3 regions of the Desulfosediminicola sp. genome follow, and region 1 is predicted to be linked to each of the others. Evidence: riboswitches for the same ligand, from Rfam matches in the RefSeq annotation. Region 1 holds a riboswitch; each other region holds the start of a gene.
The links. A riboswitch is a leader RNA that binds a small molecule or an ion and turns the genes downstream of it on or off. The one in region 1 is predicted to bind cobalamin.

Region 2: linked by a shared signal. The riboswitch ahead of trpD (anthranilate phosphoribosyltransferase) and the one ahead of ACN5NT_RS19980 (sodium:solute symporter family protein) in region 1 are both predicted to bind cobalamin.
Region 3: linked by a shared signal. The riboswitch ahead of ACN5NT_RS07715 (AIR synthase related protein) and the one ahead of ACN5NT_RS19980 (sodium:solute symporter family protein) in region 1 are both predicted to bind cobalamin.

Annotation. Positions count from the first base shown of each region.
Region 1 is NZ_JBLXGE010000014.1:101,725-105,941, forward strand. It holds gene ACN5NT_RS19970 (ATP-binding protein) at 1-761, opposite strand, end outside; gene ACN5NT_RS19975 (ABC transporter substrate-binding protein) at 758-1,885, opposite strand; cobalamin riboswitch at 2,309-2,526, shown strand; gene ACN5NT_RS19980 (sodium:solute symporter family protein) at 2,663-4,217, shown strand, end outside.
Region 2 is NZ_JBLXGE010000002.1:170,926-175,142, reverse strand. It holds gene cobT (nicotinate-nucleotide--dimethylbenzimidazole phosphoribosyltransferase) at 1-648, opposite strand, end outside; gene ACN5NT_RS03680 (hypothetical protein) at 650-856, opposite strand; gene trpD (anthranilate phosphoribosyltransferase) at 856-1,968, opposite strand; cobalamin riboswitch at 2,208-2,476, opposite strand; gene ACN5NT_RS03670 (iron-sulfur cluster assembly scaffold protein) at 2,600-2,980, shown strand; gene ACN5NT_RS03665 (universal stress protein) at 3,069-3,497, opposite strand; gene ACN5NT_RS03660 (PFL family protein) at 3,796-4,217, opposite strand, start outside.
Region 3 is NZ_JBLXGE010000003.1:507,116-511,332, forward strand. It holds gene ACN5NT_RS07705 (ABC transporter permease) at 1-480, shown strand, start outside; gene ACN5NT_RS07710 (hypothetical protein) at 548-934, opposite strand; cobalamin riboswitch at 1,409-1,601, shown strand; gene ACN5NT_RS07715 (AIR synthase related protein) at 1,693-2,433, shown strand; gene ACN5NT_RS07720 (ECF transporter S component) at 2,444-2,953, shown strand; gene ACN5NT_RS07725 (ABC transporter ATP-binding protein) at 2,973-4,217, shown strand, end outside.

The sequences.
Region 1 (4,217 bases):
ACGAAAAACAGCCCCGGCAATTGACTGATCGACATCGCAACATGGTCACCATCATCGAGATAATGTGCCCCGATGAAGTTCTCTGCCCCCTGCATCGACTGAACTGTGAAGTCAGTGACCTCGCCATTCAGGGCATCCCAGACCACACCGTCTCTCACCATGACCAATTGCTGGCTCTTCAGATTCTGGATGATATTTTTAAGAAAACTATCTCGTTGCAGATGATACACCGCTGCCGCAGCACCAATTTTTTTCCCCTGTCGCATCACCGGAAGATGATAGCTTATGAGCACCTCGCCCTTTTCCAGAATATCTACAATACCGAAGCTGCCGGGAGGTTTAGTAAAAACTTTTTTAAAGGGTACAGCACAGTAGTTTTCCTCAAAGGCCCTGTAGGTATTGCCGTCATTGTCCTGAACAACAAAATGAAGATCATTATCATATGAGTAGACTTCACGCAGATACTCATCCAGCTGTTTGGTGGCTCCAAGCATCAGGGTTACGCGCACAGTATTATCAAGCGACAGAGCTTTTAAACGGGTCTTGACCCTGTTGAGGCGATTATCGACAGCCAGCCCTGCCTTGCCTGACTCTGCAGCAACCCGGTCTTCGAACTCTCTGGTGAGACTTTTTGCAAAGCTGAAATACAGAATCCCGTAGACAGCAATAATAGAGACGATTACCAGACCGATAATTGTCAATGTGACCAGGGTTGAGGCTTTTCTGGAGCCCAATCCAGAGGCTTGCAATTCTCGTATCACTTTCTGAATACCTCGTCCGCCGCCAGCAGGATATCTGAAGGAATTTCCAAACCAAGTGATTCAGCCCGTTGAAGGTTGAAGACCAGCGCCACTCTTGGTGCATCTTCGATGGGCAGCGTACCGGCTTCCGCGCCGCTCAGAATTCTCGCAACTTTCTCCCCCGCAAGCTGGCCCATGGCAAAAAAATCGACGGTCGCACCACCATACAGTCCCTGCTTGATGAAGGCATAATTCAAGCCTATGGCAGGCTTTGTAGAATGGGATATATAATAACTGATAATTTCCTCTGCAGTATAGGTCTCTCCGGAACTATCGTGGAGTAACAGTGTGCCCAGGTATATGGCGCCAATCTCCGGGTCATCGTTTGCCTGGGCAATAATTTCCTGAAACTCTTCCCAGGAATGAACTTTTGTTCTGGCCACCTTGTCGACCACATTTGACACCGACTGTTGCCCAGGCAAGGACAACTCAAGATCAACCTGCCGGGAAATAGCCTTACCTGTCGGCGAAAGGTCCTCCAACACCAGAATCTTGTTATATTCATGCATGATCGACATCACTCGCACCGCTTCAAAGAAATGAAGCTTTTCATACACACCGGTAATCCTGCCACCGGGGTTTTCGCGGCTACTCATAAAGGTATATTGGGAGTTATATTCTTCCGGCTGAGCGTTCATCCCGCTGAAGACAAAGGTCTGGTTTTTCATCCCAGATGAAAGAGCAATGGTTTTAAACGCGTTATCATCAAGGGTAAGGACAACATCAGGCTGATATTGCTCTATTTCCTGAATAGCCAGTATTGCCTGCTGTTGAATAAGAGCGGGGCTATTATTGGTGCGCTTGGTATCCATATAATAGGTGCGCACAGCCAGATTCTCATCAACAATCCAGCCTGATCTGGCCAGGCCTGCTATCGCACCGTCATGCTGGGGCTGACCGCAGAGGTGCCCTGCTTCATAACTGTGAACGATGAAGAGTTTCTTTATCGCCGGAGAAGATGCTGAGAGTTGAGCGCTCCCCTCGTGCGGCAAAAGAAGTACCAGCACCCAGAGGGAACACACCAAACTTTTATTTGCAACTTTTCTTAATTCTGACAACACTTTACGTTCATGCACAGATACCATAACGCTCTACTCATTTAAATAAAAGAGAAGCCTACCTACACGAAACCATTGCCACATCAGACTGATGTCGCTGTTTTTATAGACGAACAGAAGCTGAATGTAAACTACTCCCCAGCAGGCAACAACAGAAAAATAGTCCCTTTCCCCTTATCGTCACCAGCTGACGACACTCTACCAATCAACTGAAAACACAACTTTTTCTAAAAAAAATGACATTACCGTTTTCCAATATCCCAACTGAGTCTATACAAAAGATGTCGTAAACTTCTGAATAGTTCAATTAATCCTTTAACATATCAGGCAATGAACCGGCTTGACTATTTTTTGTATATACACTATTTCTGCAAGGCGAATTGGCCTTTTTCCTGATTCATAAATATTGGAATCAAGGGCTTAGCAACAAACACAACAAATGCTTGCTGGTGATCTTTAAATGATCCGGGTATCTGATCAACCATTGATCGATTCCCGCAGGGAATCCGGTGTAATTCCGGAACGGACCCGCCGCTGTGAGTGAGGACGAACACCGCATATACCACTGTACTGTAATTTCAGGTTGAAATCGGATAAACGGTACGGGAAGGTGCGGTAAGTAGGGTGATCCACGAGTCAGAATATCTGCCAACCAAGCCTATTGTTCTCGGAGAGATGGTAAATCCCCGGGCTGACACTTGTCGGTTCGGGGATTTTTCTATCTCCCTCCGGCACCAGATTGGCAACAGCATCGCGGCGTCTGATAACAGTATTGAGCGTCGCCCTCGGTTGCCGGGAGGGAGTATGAGCAGCTATTCGATATTTCTGGTTCTTTTTGGAGCCTACATTTTTTTCCTCATCGCCACGGGTTACTACTTTAACCGGAGGCAAAAAACCGTGAGGGATTTTCTATTGGCCGGCAAGAGCGCCGGAACGTTCTCCATTGGTTTTTCCGCAGCCGCATCCTGGCTGACCGCCGGAGCCATGCTGGCGGTTATCGGCTTTTTTATCCTTCTTGGCATGGGCTCTGTCTGGGGATTTGTGGCCCCAAATATTATCGCACTCCTGATTATCGCTCTTCTGGTCAAAAAGATCAGATCAATCCCAGCCATGACCCAGCCCGAACTGCTGGAAATCCGCTATGGTTCATTTATCCGCACTCCTGTGGCTATGATCATCATCGTGGTAATGATCCTCTTTGCCGTGGCCGACATCAAGGGCTTTGCCATGGTGCTGCAAATCTTTTATGGCATATCCAACCTGCAGGCTGCATTGATAGTAGGATTATCCGTCGCGGTCTATGTTACTCTGGGTGGCCTGTCTGCGGTCATTGCCTCCGATACTGTGCAATTTCTCTGCCTGTCATTCTTCGTGCTGATTTTCTCGGTCCTGGTCATGGGCAATGGCGCTGAAACCAGCAGCCAGGCGATATCTACCATGGTTACAACCACAGGTGCGGACTGGTGGAACCCACTCTCAATCGGTTTGCCTATGGTACTCATCTTTAGCGTTGCCATCATCCCCGGCTGGATAACTGAACAAGACCCCTGGCAGAAAGTATGGGCAGCAAGAGACTCCCGGTCAGCACGCAACGGCATGCTCTTCGGCTCTTTATTGGTCACTCTTGTTTTCGGAGGCTGTGCCTTCATAGCTCTGGGCCTGAGAAACATCTATCCTGATATTGCCGCGGCCGGCTTTCCCATGGGAATGGCCCAGGCAGAGCCTGCTCTTTTGCATTTCATCGTCAGTCAGAACTATTCAGATATTATCGTGGCCCTCTGCGCTGTAGCGCTTGCTGCTGCTGCCATGTCCTGCGCCGACACTTTTGCTGCGTCTGGTGCCTCATGCGTGGCCCGTGATATATATCAACGACTCTTCCATCCCGCAGCATCGATGAGTGAAATGATGCTGGTCAACAGGCTGAGTGTGCTCCTTATCATCGCCTGCGCCACCATTGGCTCTTTTCTGATTGACTCGATTATCGACGCCATCCATATCGCCACCTTCATAGCCAGTGCCTCGTATTTTTTCGCGTTGATGGGAGGTATGTACTGGAAAGGAGGAACCGCAGCAGGAGCGGGGGCTTCCATGTGTACCGGCTTTTTAAGTCAGTGCGCTTTTGTAGCCTATGATCTGTTCAACACCCTGCCCGGCGCGCCACCCGCACTTGAGGCTGTGCATCCAATCCTGATGGGACATGGCGTTATAGTCGCCATGGCTGTCAGTGGGCTCGTTTATTTTAGCGTATCTCTCGTTACCGCTCCTTCGCCGACATTCAGGCTGGCACCATTTTTTGCCGATGAGGGTAAAGTATTGGCAGCAGCAGCACCTCAAAACAATTTCCCTGAGCCGGTCTTCC
Region 2 (4,217 bases), on a different contig from region 1:
ATCAAAATCGCTATCCACGGTATCTTTCACCACGGCAATTTGGTGGGTGGAGGTGAATGGTGTCGTTTTCGCTATCTTCTCTTCACTTTGTTCGATAACAGTAACCATGCAACCCCGGACCTGGCAGGCCAGGGCGGTGAGGAGTCCTACGGTTCCACCGCCATAAATAATGACACGTTCCCGGCCTGAGATGTTGAGCGTTGCCAGGCAATGGAGAACACAGGCGATGGGTTCGGTAAAGACCAACAGTCTGGGATCTTGTATGCCTTCTGCCGGTATGAGTGAACGGTTGGGAACATCAAGCCAACTGCTGAACCCCCCGTCAGAGTGAAACCCGATGATTTTCATCTCTTCACAGAGGTTATCTCGTCCGTTGAGGCAATAGCTGCATTTCCAACAGGCCTGGCCCGGCCAGATGGTAAACAACTCACCGCTGCTTTCATTGATCGCCGCCACTTCATGACCGAGTACTCTCGGCAGTTTCAGATCGCGATGACCACTTTTCCACATCTTGGCATCTGTGCGACAGATGGCGCAATAGAGCACCTTGAGCCGGATGTGGCCCTCAGTCGGTTGGTCAAGCTGCTTGGGGTTGACGCTTGTCGAGGAAAGCTGTTGTATCGCGGTGAGTTGAATTCGCTGTTGCATGTCAGGGAGTGTATTCGGTTTCGGTAATGGTTAGCTGCATAATCCTGGCATCCGGATAACCATTTTCATGTAGCTGTTTCAGGTTCTCTACAACCAGCTGATACTGCTCAGGGGGATAGACACTGGCTTTGCTCATCTTGCAGATTTCAATGTTCTCCTGCCTGAAGCGGAAGTAGCGGTCGGCTTCTTTAAGGACCAATAGCTTCATCAGTTGAGAACCTCGCTTTTCAGTTTCTCAAGACGGGAAAGGCTGGCCTCCCGGTCACTGCTTTGGGCTCGTACCCACTCATGCAAAAGCTGAAGAGCCTTGCCGCTGGTAAGGATGGCATCGGCCATTTTGACACCCTCTTTCATGGTGGTACAGAGGCCACGCAGGTGGAAAATACAGGCGCTGTTTAAGAGGATTGCGTCGCGTTTCGCCCCGTTTATCTGACCGGCAAGCAGCGCGAGCATCTGTTTTGCTGCTTCCTGACGATCTGTCTCGGGAGCAAGTTCTTCAGGCTGATGTTGTATCAGGCCACAATCCTCTGGGGTGAAACTGAATTCTGTGAGCGTACCTCCATGCAGACGGACTCCGTAGGTAGTGCCGCAGACGGACGCCTCGTCCATCCCCTTATCACTTCCCTCAATTGAGCCGTACATGACCATTGCGTCAAGATAGCCGATGGAGTCCATCACCCTGGCGACAGGCATCAGTAATTCACGGGAGTAGACACCGCGCACTCCATATCTGGGCAGGGCGGGATTAGCCAGGGAGGCTGCGATATTTAATGGTGAACCGAAGCGAATCTGTGAGAGTATTCTCCCCAATGCCAGGGGGTGAACCTGCGGGCTCATACCGTTAAACAGGCCAAGCCCTGTGGTCTCGATGGAGTTAGCGACAATATCGACACTGCATTCGACATCGACCCCGAGACTTTCAGCAATGTCCACTGTTCCGCAGGTGGAGGAAATGGCCCGGGCGCCGTGACGGGCAACCTTTACGCCACCGGCAGCGGCGATAATTGAGGCGGCAGTGGAGATATTGAAAGTCTTAAAACTGTCCATGCCGGTACCGCAATTGTCAACGACCTCGTCAGCACAACGCAGGTGAGTTTTAGTGGTGTCGAGGTCGTAAATCGCTCGCCATCCACCGGCAACCTCGGGAGCGGATTCACCTTTGGAGGTGAGGGCTGCGAGAAAGGCGCCCTGCTGCATCTCGGTTACCTCGTTGTTGAGTACCATGCAGAAGGCTTCATAGGATTGAGCTTCGCTCAGGTCGGTCTTGTTAATAAGCTGACTGATGAGTCCCCCGAATTTCTGGTTGTTATCAATGTCCATGAGATTTTGTCCGGCTGAAGGTTGTAAAAAAATACTGACCGAGGTGTGATGCAGCCCGGGACAGCTCTGCAGTATCAGCCTGGCAGGGATGAGAGGAGGGACCTCATAGCGGATTCTGGCAAAGCAGGTGGGTCCTCTCTCTGTATCTCCTGCAAGCCCTGCCGCTGCATTAAAAAAAAAATGCCTCGGCGGGATCTGTCAGGCAATACAGAGAACTCCAGTGGAACTCTGAAGGCGACATGAACATATCGCCTGCGGGCAGGCTTTCTGACTTACGGATTAACCTGTTGCGGCCACCTTCCCAGAGCATAAGCTCCAGTGATCAGCCGAATAGTTCAGGGCATGGACATTGACCGGTAACTGGTGAAAAAAACGGTTCGTTGCCCAGCCGCAGCAGACTCCGCTTACAGCAATGACTGGCTTGTGCCGGATTTGCACCGGCTTTCCTATTATCCCCGGTGCCTGACTGGTAATCAGGCCCGGACGCACCCGCTAGCTTTCTATATACCTGTGCCTGGCAGTGCTGGCAACAAGATATCTTTTGGGGATTGTTGCAAAAGAGCATCTCCGTGCGCTATGGTGCGTTTTTTAAAGCAAGGGGCAGGGGAATTTTTTTACAGGAGGGTTGACGATGTCTCTGGATGACTACTCAGATGAGTTTATCATAATGGCGTACAGCTATGATCGTTATGGTGTGATGGAAGCGCCTGACGGTTTCGGCACCAGGACCGGGGATTGTGGTGATACTGTAGAATTTTATCTTTTGGTGGAGAACGAGCGTGTCGAGGGGCTCACTTTTCAAATAAACGGCTGTCTGAATACATTTGCCTGCGCCAATACTATCAGCTATCTGGCAGAGGGGTGCCAGTTAAGTGAATGCTGGGAGATTACGCCGGAAAAAATTATTGAGTACCTGAAAACACTTCCAGCTGACCATCATCATTGTGCAGAACTGGCTGTCGGCGCCTTTTATCACAGCTTGAATGATTATACCGGTAAAAGACGGCAATAAGGGTCGCGGCAGGAGCGATAGAAATACGGCAGCCAGTCCTCTCAGATGGGAATGTGTTCTTTTTTTTAATGGTGACGAATGACTTCAGTTAGCGAACGACCATTACCGGGATGTCGCAGCGGGATAGTACCCGATGGGTGACACTGCCCAGAAAAAGACCCTCAATGTCACTCAGTCCCCTTGAGCCCATGACTATCAGATCACATCCTTCGTTATTGGCAATTTTGCAAATCTCATCACCGGGGTGAAAGGCAGAGCTGATGACTTCGTTATAGGTAATTCTGTGATCGTTGAGGTAGTTGCGATACGGTTTGAGAACGGTATCCGCCTCTTCCTTCTGGGCGTTAATAGCTTCTTCGCGTGGTTTACCGGTGATAATGGCAGGAATAAGCCCGGTAATGTACACCAGCACGATTTCGGCCTCCATTGCCGTGGCTAGGGCGATGGCATGCTCTTTGGCAGTTCGGGATGTTTTGGAACCATCGACGGGGAGCAGGATCTTGGTGAATTTTTTCATTGCGGGGCCTCCTTGGTGATAGGACCGTTGCGGTACGGTTGCTGCCTGAAGTGGGGAGCCGGTCGTGCAAACAGCTGGAACCGGATGCAGATCGTGAGCAGCATCATGAACTGTGCTCATTCTTTTCTTTTATTGTATTGGAGGGGGGGAGAGGATGTCAAACCCCAGAAGGGGCTGCAGCCGGGAGGAAAGAATGTGCAATAATCGGCAGGTACAAAATATTCTGTTTTGTACCTGCCGATTATCTGACCCTGGTTAGAAGTTCTTGCCAGGGTGGGCAAATCGTGTGGTGCTTCAATTAGTTTTTGAAGCTGTGGATGGGGGCCGGAATACGGCCGCCCCAACCGATGAATCGGGAAGACTTACCGGTATTGCGCAACTCCATGATCGGGCTGGCTCCAAACAGGCCGCCGAAGCTGACATGATCACCAGCTTCCATGCCGGGGACAGGGATGAGGCGGGCTGCGGTGGTCTTGTTGTTGATCATGCCGAGTGCCATTTCATCGGCGATAATGGCGGAGATGGTGTCGGCATCAGTTGACCCGGGAATGGGCACCATATCAAGACCAACAGAGCAGACGCAGGTCATGGCCTCAAGTTTTTCCATACAGAGTGCGCCCTCGCCGACCGCATCGGCAAGCACGGAATCTTCCATCACCGGAATAAAGGCGCCGGAGAGCCCGCCGACATTTTTAGAGGCGAAGATACCGCCTTTTTTCA
Region 3 (4,217 bases), on a different contig from region 1:
CTGGGTATCTCAATACTGCTGACCGCCAACAGCCTTGGCATCTATTTCGAAGACACCTTTGGTATAGATATCCCCCTCTTTCGTCCCGGCTTCTGGCTGGTGGTGCTTGGGCAATTTTCCTTCATTACCACCTTTGTGCTGCTGGTTGTCTCTGCCCGGCTGAGAAAGTTTGACCGAAGCCTGGAAGAAGCGGCTCTCAACCTGGGAGCAACCCGGCTGGAGGTGATCCGCCATATCACCCTGCCCTATCTTCGCCCGGCCCTCATTGGCAGCGGCGCGGTGGCCTTTCTGATGAGCTTTGAGAATTTTAATACCACCCTGTTTCTGGTCGGTTCAGAGACAACTTTGCCGATTAATCTCTACCTGCAGGTACGTGACGGCTCCACTCCAATCATCAATGCGGTGTCCTTTCTGCTGATTATCACCACCTCGACCTTTGCAGTTGTCAATCTGCTGCTAAAGAAAAAGGAAAACGCATAAAAAAAGCCGCAAAGTGAATGAATTCTTCACTTTGCGGCTCTGCATACAAGCTATACATCCCTGAACGCTAGCGATAGGCCGGCGGCTGCTCCATATAGATGTACGTATCTCCCTGCTGGCGATAATACATATTGTCGATGATCGCATAGGATACACCTGCAATCATGGCAAAAGCTGCTACCGAAGGTAGATGATTCCTATGGTAGGATCGAGGATGATGGTAGTACCGAGGCGGTGCCTTGCGATAGTTTCTCGCATGATACCTGGGCAGATGAGCGGGTTTATGGTTGTAGTGTTTTTTCCCCTTATAGTTGGGCAACTGAACCGGTTTATGATTTTTATACACCTTATGCGGTTTATGGTGAGGGCCTCTCCCATTCGCGAAAACTGATGATGGGCATATAAAAACAACCATCATCAGAACAATCACAATACTGCTAGCTATCTTTTTCATAATGCAAACTCCAAAATCAAATGTTACCTGAGGTAGAACCAATCTAAAAGATAGAGCATTTTTTATCCACCGCAATCGGGAGGACCATCTGCAATGGCGCCGCTTTCACTCCCCCAGACATCTTTCATCAGACACCTGCCAGCAATAAAAAAACCCTACATCAACCTTTATAAAATCGACTAGTTACAGCACCATTTCCAGGTCAACGCTGCCTGGGCATTAAGGTGGCTGTAACCAATTGTGAAAAGATTGTGTACGCGAGGCGATAGCCAATGGAAGGTAAATTGGAAGTTGTTTCTGCCGGCAGCAGCGATATTCTTCTTTGCAGCAACAGTTCACGGCAGCATAGGCTTTGGCTCTTCTATGATGTCAACTCCACTGTTCGGGCTTTTCACTGACCTGCAGAATCGACTTGGTGGGCAAGGGAAACCGGAAAAACGGTTGACTTTTCATCACAAAAATATTTGATATTTCTTTAATATACATGCTACAGGTGCTGTCTTCGCAATGACAAACGAAGACGGATAAAAGGAAATCAGGTGAAAAACCTGAACGGTCCCGCCACTGTAAGGTTGAGAACACTGCATTAAGCCACTGTATTTTACGGGAAGGCGCAATTGTTCGATGAAACCGAGTCAGGAAGCCTGCCTGTCAGATTCACGCATGCATCATGATCAATGGTAAAGCTCATGGTTGTTATACCCTTCATGGGGTAACAGCTATGAGCTTTTTTTGTTTTTACAATATGGTGGTTGTCAATGGGATACAGAGGACGAGATGTAGAAGTTATCGATATAGGATCCGGTATTTCCCTGGTTATTGCCTGCGACTCCTGTGGATCGGTTGGCAGCAAGGAGCTGGATCTCGTTAACGCTCCGCCGGAAATTGTTGGCCGCCTGACAGCTCGAACAGTCCTCATGGAGCTTGTAGCCGTGGGGGCCTCACCTGTTGCTATGACAGTCTCTATCTGTGCGGAACCCAGCCCGACTGGAGACGAAATATTGCGGGGTATCAAAAAGGAACTGCAGATGAGTGGTCATCCTGATGTAAAGCTTGCCGTGAGCACCGAGAAAAACTTTGAGACGCGGCAGACGGGTCTTGGAATTGGTGCCACAGGGACCTGCAAGGCAAGTAACCTCAAGATTGCCCAATCAGAAGCAGCTGACAAAATTTTCTGTCTTGGAGTACCCAGACTAGGAGGAGAAGTCATTATTTCAGGCTGCATGGATATCATACACAGCGGCACCGTGGCGCAACTGAGACCACATCCACTGATTCATGATATCCTTCCCGTTGGCTCAAGGGGCATCAGGGCAGAAGCTGAATTACTGGCAAGACAGTCTGGAACTATTTTCGATGCCGCCCAAGGTTGCAAACTGGACCTTGAAAAATCAGCAGGTCCTTCAACCTGCGTTCTTTTTTCTAGCCGTGAATCTATAGAAGACTTGAATCATTTCGAAATTTATCCCGTTGGTCAACTCATCATGAAATCTGATTAAGGAGTTTGCTATGCAAGATATTACCGCCCCAGACCTTAAGAATGATGTGCGCCTGGTAAAACGTGCTGCATACATTGCGATCTTTGTTGCTCTCAGTGCAGTTGGAGCGATGATTAAAATTCCAAGCCCGGTGGGCACGATCGGCCTTGATTCAGCCCCCGGCTATTTCTGTGCATTGGCTTTCGGGTATGTTGAAGGTACTGCTGTCATTTTTATCGGACATCTGCTCACAGCTGGAGTTGTCGGGTTTCCCTTAGGGTTACCTCTCCACCTTTTCATCGGATTACAGATGGCACTTTGGGCGATACTTGTCCGTTTTATCAAACAAAAACTTGGGCTCTGGCCAGCAGTCTTAACCGGTGTTGTCCTCAACGGGGTGGTTTCCGCTTTCACCATGGTCTTTATAGGTGGTGTGGGTGCTGCTCTTGGAATTATGCCATTTCTCATTGCAGGATCTCTGTTCAATATATTAGTCGCCGCAATTGCGTATAAAAGCTTGAAAAAGGGCAAACTGATTTGATGTATTCCCAACATTTGTCATGACTGAACAAGGCAAGGCAATACGAAGAGATCTTGGCCCGGCAATATCTGTTTCCAAGGTATCTTTTCAATACAGGACAGGGGACGTCCCGGCCTTAAACGATGTAAGCTTTCAGCTTCCACCCGCCACATGCACCCTTGTAAGAGGTGAATCAGGTTCTGGCAAGACAACTCTCTGCTATTGTCTCAAAGGCCTGATTCCACAGGCTGTTGAAGGGGATTTTAGCGGTCAGCTTGAAATAGCCGGGATTGATGTAACCAAATACAGAATCCAAACTCTCTCCAGGCACATTGGCTTTGTTCTTCAGGATCCGGAGGTCCAGATTGTTGGCCGTACTGTTTATGAAGATCTGATCTTTGGTCCTCGCAATCTCCTGATCGCCAAAGAGACAATCGTTTCAGATTTCCCCTCTGTTCTTCGGGCAGTTGGGCTCGAAGGTTATGAGGGCAGAGAAACATACCAGCTGTCAGGAGGAGAAAAGCAGCGTTTGGCTATCGCCGGTGTACTGCTGATGAAGCCTCAGGTGCTGATTCTCGACGAGCCATCTTCAGAATTAGATCCTGCAGGCCGCAGAAATCTCTATGATTTGCTGCTCACGCTTAAACGTGAAGAGGGTCTTACTCTCGTCATTGTGGACCAGCAGCTTCCCACAAGTCATCCCCTGGTAGATGAGGTGCTCTTCCTAAAGGATGGTGAGCTGAAAGAAGCCGATAGCATAGGAGAGTGTTCCGTACCTTGCACGCTGCCACCAGTTCTTTCGAGCAACGAAGCTCCGACGGTCCTGACTGTTGACAATCTCTCTTTTGCATATCGCCCTGAAACACCAGTACTGAAAAACATCAGCATGGAAATCAGGCAACGGGACTTTCTTGCACTGGTCGGACACAACGGCAGCGGTAAAACAACCCTTGCAATGCACCTCAACAGGTTACTTGAACCACAAAAAGGTACCGTCAGCTATCAGAAGAAATCCCTCGAGAAGTTTAGTCGCGCTGAGATAGCACGTTCGATCGGCTTTGTTTTTCAAAACCCTGATCATCAAATATTTGAAACAAGTGTGGAAAAAGAGATCGCTTTCGGGCTTGTTCAGCAGGGCATAAATACTAAAGAGATCAAGAAGAAGGTCGATGAAGTTCTGGGCTTCATGGCTCTGGAGGATTACCGGGACCATCATCCTGCCACCCTGCCAAAGGGGATTCGTCAGTTTATCAGTGTGGCCTCAATAGTGGCCCTCTCGCCTGAA